3 regions of the Streptomyces sp. NPDC048496 genome follow, and region 3 is predicted to be linked to each of the others. Evidence: riboswitches for the same ligand, from Rfam matches in the RefSeq annotation. Region 3 holds a riboswitch; each other region holds the start of a gene.
The links. Region 3 has a riboswitch for cyclic di-AMP ahead of ACGFSA_RS20285 (peptidoglycan DD-metalloendopeptidase family protein). Riboswitches for the same ligand answer to the same signal wherever they lie in the genome.
Positions count from the first base shown of each region.

Region 1 (2,255 bases), on a different contig from region 3:
TCGCCGAGCGCATCGTCTTCCTCGGAACCCCGGTCGACGACACCGCCGCCAACGACCTGATCGCGCAGTTCATGTATCTGGAGCACGCGGCGCCCGACCGGCCGATCTCCCTCTACATCAACTCCCCCGGCGGCTCGTTCGGCGCCATGTCCGCCATCTACGACACGATGGGGTACCTCACCTGCGAGGTGGAGACGTTCTGCCTCGGCCAGGCCGGCTCCAGCGCGGCGGTCCTGCTCGCCGCGGGCGCTCCCGGCCGCCGGCACGCCCTGCACGGGGCCAGGGTCGTCGTCCAGCAGCCCGAGCTCCCGGAGCCGGCGCAGGGCCAGCCGTCCGATCTGGAGATCGAGGCGCGGGAACTGGTCCGTGTCCGCGAGCTGCTCACCCGCATGCTGGCCCGTCACACCGGCCGCAGCGCCGAGCGGATCGCCGTCGATTTCGAGCGCGACCTCATCCTCGACGCCGCCGGGGCCAAGGCGTACGGGCTGGTGGACCACGTCCTGGAGAACCGCAAGACGTCGCTCCCGCCGAACGGCCCGAGGTGAACCGCCGATGCAGCCACCCCACCTCCCACCGCTGCCCGCACTGACGTGCGCCGAGGCCGAGTTCATCGACTGCTACCTGGAAGTGCTCGACCAGCTGGGCCGGATCAACCCCGCCCGCGGCAGCGACACCTACGGTGCGCTGCGCGCGGCCCAGGCACTCGCCTCGCGGGCGGGCGCCCTGCGGGACGCGCTCACATTGATGCACGAGCGGGGTGAAGCACAGATCCACGCCGCCACGTTGGCACGGGCACTGCGCGTGTTGGACGGGGAACGGCGGGCCGAACGGGTCACCGTGCCCCCGGCCCCGATGAGTTGATCATCACTCCGTCGGCGACACGCCCGGCATGGTGATCGAAATTTCTCGCTCGTCCGGCGCAAGGAATCCCCCGCGAGAGGGACGACTCGACTTGCGCCGCCGGCGTGGACGGTGCGCGAAGTATGCCGTTCCACCGCTGGTACGGGACCGGTCGAGGCAGCCCAACGAGTGCCCAAATCAGCCCTTGCCCACCCAAATAGACCATTGACGGCAAATCTTGCATATCGCTGTTTTGCTTCGGAAATCCGGCAGCCGGTGAGTCAAGATCCGTGGGACGACAAGCCCCCGCCACCACGGCGAGGCGGTCCGGGCGGACGCCGAGTCCTGCCGCCGCCCGGATGACTGGTCGACAGAAGTGGATCGGCAGGAGTGGAGGACCCGAGCGCAACGGGTCGACCGGGCATCCGGTCGACCCTCGGGGTGAAGCCGCATCGTGCGGCCGGGCAACTTCGCCAGCCCGAACCCGACAGGTCATCCTTCACAGGCGGCTGACGAAGGGTTGCGCATGATTGCGCAGGTTCATGTCCCGTTTCTGATCACCCGGGCCGGTACGGCCACGGTTCTGACGCTCGCCGCCGTCGGCGGCTCCATGATCGTCCCCGGCGCCGTGACCGACGCCCAGGCCGCGACGCGGTCAACGAAGGCACTCAAGATCGCCGCGTCGAAGAAAGGATCGCCGTACCGGTACGGGGCCACCGGCCCCCACCGTTTCGACTGTTCCGGGCTGACGCTGTACGCGTTCAAGAAGGTGGGCAAGAAGCTCCCGCGCACGGCCCAGCAGCAGTACAACAAGACCCGCCACGTCTCGGCGTGGAAACGGAAACGCGGCGATCTGGTCTTCTTCCACTCGGGGCGCAGCGTCTACCACGTGGGCATCTACGCCGGCAGAGGGAAGATCTGGCACTCCCCGAAGACCGGTTCCGTCGTGCGGCTGGAGAAGATCTGGACGAGGAGCGTCTGGTACGGACGAGTTCGCTGATCCCTCCGATTCTCCTCCGGCTCCCCCATTCACCACGTGTTTCAGTGCACCAGGGGTCCGGAATGGAGGTGGTGCCGAAGATGGTCTCCGCGATGTCGCCGACTCCGCTGTCCGTGCGCCGGCTGGAACCCACGGCGTTCCGGCGGACGATCTCGGTGGTGCACCACGGCGAGCGCGCGAGCGGAGCGGAGCGGCGGCGACGCCGTGCGCACTGCTGCGCGGCGGCCTCGGGCGGGCGACGTCGACGCAGTGACGTGCGGCGCCCGCTCGAGCAGTCAGGTCTGGGCGGGTACGGTCCACGGGAGCGCGATCCAGACGGTCTTGCCCGCCCGGTGGTGGGCGTGACCGTGAGCCGTCCGCCGCGCTCCTTGGCCAGACAGCGGATGATCACCATGCCGCGTCCGTTGTCCTGCTG
Region 1 is NZ_JBICXB010000054.1:11,919-14,173, reverse strand. Features, by position in the region: gene ACGFSA_RS30345 (ATP-dependent Clp protease proteolytic subunit) at 1-545, shown strand, start outside; gene ACGFSA_RS30340 (hypothetical protein) at 553-861, shown strand; cyclic di-AMP (ydaO/yuaA leader) riboswitch at 1,177-1,363, shown strand; gene ACGFSA_RS30335 (C40 family peptidase) at 1,367-1,840, shown strand; partial or broken gene ACGFSA_RS30330 (IS5/IS1182 family transposase) at 2,191-2,255, shown strand, end outside.
Region 1: another riboswitch for cyclic di-AMP. It lies ahead of ACGFSA_RS30335 (C40 family peptidase); the one in region 3 lies ahead of ACGFSA_RS20285 (peptidoglycan DD-metalloendopeptidase family protein).

Region 2 (2,255 bases), on a different contig from region 3:
TGTGCCAGAAATGGTGCACGGGACTGACTTTCCCCGAAAACCGCGCGGCGAATTCCTCCAGCACCAGCGCCACTTGACTGAGGACCTGCCAATACCGGTTCGCCTGTTCGGGATCGTATCCCGCGTGCTCCGTGTCCTCGGCGAACGGCCGGTCAGCGTCGGGCAGATCGAATGGCTTGGGCACGTTGATATCCACCTCGATGCCCAGCGCTTCCAGGGCGGCCATGACATTCTTGTGGAAGGACGCCACGGACTGGCCCGAAAGCGGGAACGAGACCGTCACGCCGTCCAGTCTTGTGATGACGAGTCGATGGCCGACGAAGTCGAAGTCCACCGTGAAAATCGGGTTGCCGTCGATCTGCCCCATGGGGCGGGTGGTGATACCGCGGCCAGTGAGGTGAAACGGAACGTTCCACCAGTGATTGCGCCGGACACTGGCCGCGAGGCGGATCTTTCCGACGACCTGCGCGAAGCGGTGGAGCGTCTCTTTGGTGTCACGCCACTCGGCGAGCGGCATGGGCGGGAACAGCTCCATCGCCATCACTTCTCTCGTGATGCCGGACGGTCCCGGCGGGCGGGCAGGGCGTTCTTCCGCACCATCATGGCCACGCCCAAGGTGTACGGCACCTTGTGCGGCCGCCGTGGTGTCGTTCGCGTGAACCTGCACGACCCGGCCGGTGGGCGGCCACTCGCGCGCCGCAGTCGGCGCAGACGGGTGGCGCACGGCTGATCCCGGTCGTCTCCCCGGGGGCGCCCTTCCCGACGAGTCGGAGGCCGGACGTCCGTCCGCTGAAGCCAAAATCTCCTAAATGTCGCAATTTTGGCGATAAAGGGGAGCCGCTCACCGTTCTGGTGAATGCGCAGCCCGCACGAGCCGAGGCCTTACGTGCCGGGCAAATCGCCCTTTTCGGGCAGAGTGGCGAGAGTCACCTTCCGGGCCCGCGGACGCAGCGGCGTGCCGCCCGGTTCCCTTCTGCGCCAAGAAAGTTGGCTTCGCGGACCGGGGTGAATTGCGAAAATTTCCGCGACTCGATCTTGCAAATGAATTGTGATCGAGAAATGGGGGCTTGTTCAGGTCGGAGTTTCTCGCCTACGGTCACCGTCAATCCGGATGGAACGCCGAATCCTGCCGCCGTCCGGTAACCCGACCACTCACGTACGGCAGGAGCGGGGGACCCACGTAAGCCGCCGATCCGGTATCCGGAACGGCTAGGGGTGAAGTCGTATTCCCATACGGCGAGGCAACTCCAGCCTCAACCCGACAGCTCACCTCGTAGGCGACGGAGAGGAATGCGCCATGCCCGCACAGGTTAACCACCGTCGTCGTAAGTCCAGTTCGCTGACTCGCGGATTCATCGCCGTGAGCACGGGCGGAGCCGCTCTCGCGCTTCCGATGATCGGGGCAACCGTTGCCTCGGCAGCGCCGGCGCAGCCTGTCACCGCAGCCGTCTCCAAGGCAGTGGCGCCCGCTGCCGCCCCCGCCAACCCGACTGCCGTGCGGGCAGCTACGCCCTCCGTCTATTCCGTGATAGCCGGCGACACCCTTTACAAGATCGCCCTGAGCCATTCCGTGAGCGGCGGTTGGCAGCAGCTGTACAAGGACAATCGAGCGGTCATCGGAGCCGACCCCGGCGTACTTCACGCGGGCCAGAAGCTCACCATCGGCGCCACCGCGCCCGCGACAGTCGCGTCCACGACGGCCGCGAGCACCGCCGCTGCCGTCACCGCGAAGCCCGCGACGTACACGAACGACCTCGACGGCTGGATCAAGGAGTCGCTGGCCGTCATGGCCCAGCACAGCATCCCCGGCAGCTACGACGGCATCCACCGCAACATCATGCGCGAGTCCGCGGGCAACCCCCGGGCCATCAACAACTGGGACTCGAACGCCGCCAAGGGCACACCGTCCAAGGGTCTCCTGCAGGTCATCGACCCCACGTTCCGGGCCTACCACGTGCCCGGTACGTCGATGGACCCCTACGACCCGGTCGCCAACATCACGGCCGCGTGCAACTACGCCGCCGCCAAGTACGGCTCGATCGACAACGTGTTCGGGGCCTACTGACGCCCGGTTGCGTTGATTCAGGCATGACGGGTGGCGAAGGTCCGATGGGGCTTCGCCACCCGTTCCCGTCGGTGTCGCGCACAGGGGGCGATTCAGAAGCCGATCCGCATGACGGCCCGCCTGACGCACGGCGTTGATCCGGGGTGCCTCGATCGGGCGCATGTTACCCATCGGTATGTAGTGACTTAAC
Region 2 is NZ_JBICXB010000075.1:4,050-6,304, forward strand. Features, by position in the region: gene ACGFSA_RS32795 (DUF5996 family protein) at 1-535, opposite strand, end outside; cyclic di-AMP (ydaO/yuaA leader) riboswitch at 1,108-1,293, shown strand; gene ACGFSA_RS32800 (transglycosylase SLT domain-containing protein) at 1,298-2,065, shown strand.
Region 2: another riboswitch for cyclic di-AMP. It lies ahead of ACGFSA_RS32800 (transglycosylase SLT domain-containing protein); the one in region 3 lies ahead of ACGFSA_RS20285 (peptidoglycan DD-metalloendopeptidase family protein).

Region 3 (2,255 bases):
CGGGGGAGACGTACACCACACCGGTGTTCGCCGGACTGTGGAGCGCCGGAGGGTTAGGCGGGGCGAGCCGGGCCTGGCACGCCTGGCAACTGGCCCATGTCGTCCCGGACGCCGAGAGCCTGCGCTTCCGCTTCGTCAGCGCGATGGCCGGGGAGCTCGGGGTCGGCGGGGATCGCACCGAGTGGAGTGACGAGGAGCCGGCCGAGGCGTGGAGCTGGGTGGATCTCTACAAGGAGATCCGTCCCGCGGTGCAGCACGGCGCGCTGTACCGGCTGCGGGCCCCGCGCGGTGGACTCAGCGCCGTGCAGTACGTGCATGCCAACAAGGCCGCGGTGCTGATGTGGCTGGAGGCACAGCGGTACGGGGAGCGGCCGCCGGCCCTGCGGCTACGCGGGCTCGGCCCCGCGGCGACGTGCACCGACCTGGACGCCGGGGCGGTCCACCACGGTGCCGTGCTGCTGCATCAGGGTCTGCACACCGGGCTGAGGGGGGCCTGGACGCGAAGGTGCTGAGGCTCCGGCGTGGCGGACGCGCGCAATGTGTCCGCATTGCGCCTTTTGGCGGAACATGGCCTATTTCTACGGGAGATGATGCCCTCCTCGTGAGCGGGATCATATTCGTGACGGTGTGTGGTGGTGCCACGGATGGGTATTCCGGACGTCGCGCGGAAAGCCAAGATCCGTAATCCACGGAGGGTGACCAGGATTCCGCGCCGATTTCCCGGCGCGGATTCCCTCGAGTAATCGATGGCTTGTTTCCGTCGTCCTCGCTCGCCTACGGTCACCCTCAATCCGGACGGACCGCCTAATCCTGCCGCCGCCCGGAATTCGCACCCACTCACGTGTGGCAGGAGCGGGGGAACCAGGTAAGCCGCCGCCCGGAGAGATCCGGTCGGCTCGGGGTGAAGTCGCGAACTGCGACCGGGCATCTCCAGCCCGAACCCGACAGCTCACCTCGTAGGCGCCGGAGAGGAAATTCTTCATGCCCACATCGGGTAAGCACCGCCGTACCAAGTCCAGCACGATCGCCCGCGGCGTCGCCGCCGTCGGAGCCGGTGGGGCTGTCATCGCCCTTCCGCTGCTCGGCGCCACCGGTGCCCACGCCGCGGAGCAGGCCGCGCCCACCGCGCAGTCGGCAGCCACGCACGCCGCCGTCGAGGCCGCGCCGGTCGTGAAAAAGCAGGTTGAGACCCGGACGTACTCCGTCGTCGCCGGTGACTACCTGTCGAAGATCGCCGCCGAGCAGCAGGTCGAGGGCGGCTGGCAGAAGCTGTACCAGGACAACCGCGCGGTCGTCGGCGAGGACCCGAGCCTGATCTTCCCGGGCATGAAGCTGACGCTCGGCGGCAAGCCGGCCGGCTCCGCCGCGACGACGGACACCACGCAGTCCGCCCCGGCTCCGTCGACCTCCTCGGCCGACAAGTCCGCGTCGCAGTCCAAGGCTTCGGACTCCGTCAAGACCACCACGGCCTCCGCCTCGGCCGGTCAGAGCAACAGCTCCGGCTACGTTCACCCGGTCCCGGGCAACCACACCACCGCCTACCGTGCCTCCGGCTCCAACTGGTCCAGCGGCAGCCACACGGGTATCGACTTCCCGGTCGCCACCGGCACCAGCGTGAAGGCGATCACTTCCGGCACCGTCGTCACCGCCGGCTGGGGTGGCGCGTACGGCAACCAGGTCGTCATCAAGCACGCCGACGGCCACTACTCGCAGTACGGCCACATGTCCTCGCTCTCCGTCTCGGCGGGCCAGACCGTGACCGCGGGCCAGCAGGTCGGCCTCTCCGGTGCCACCGGCAACGCCACCGGCCCGCACCTGCACTTCGAGATCCGCACCGGCCCGGCGTACGGGTCGGACATCGACCCGATCGCCTACCTGGCCTCGCACGGGATCTACGTCTGATCCACGGCTGATTCGGTCGGCCCGGTGAAGGGGCGGTGCGCAGCGGCGCACCGCCCCTTCGCTTATTCCCCCTTTGCCAAAACCTGACCGGGTGGTCTATCTCACCACCCGTCAACCCCTTATTACGGTCGCGTAGGTCACATTCGGCGGTGCAGGATATGCGCTTGTGGCAGACGATTCGAGAAACAATCAACGTGGCGTCATCAACCGGCATGGCGCCATCGGGTCGTACGCAGCGATTGGCGACAGCTTCACCGAGGGAGTCGGAGACCCCGGCCCGGACGGAACCTTCGTCGGCTGGGCGGACCGGTTCGCGGTACTTCTCGCGGACCAGCTCCCGGACACCGATGCGG
Region 3 is NZ_JBICXB010000022.1:5,444-7,698, forward strand. Features, by position in the region: partial or broken gene ACGFSA_RS20280 (GH36 C-terminal domain-containing protein) at 1-523, shown strand, start outside; cyclic di-AMP (ydaO/yuaA leader) riboswitch at 821-978, shown strand; gene ACGFSA_RS20285 (peptidoglycan DD-metalloendopeptidase family protein) at 982-1,902, shown strand; gene ACGFSA_RS20290 (SGNH/GDSL hydrolase family protein) at 2,069-2,255, shown strand, end outside.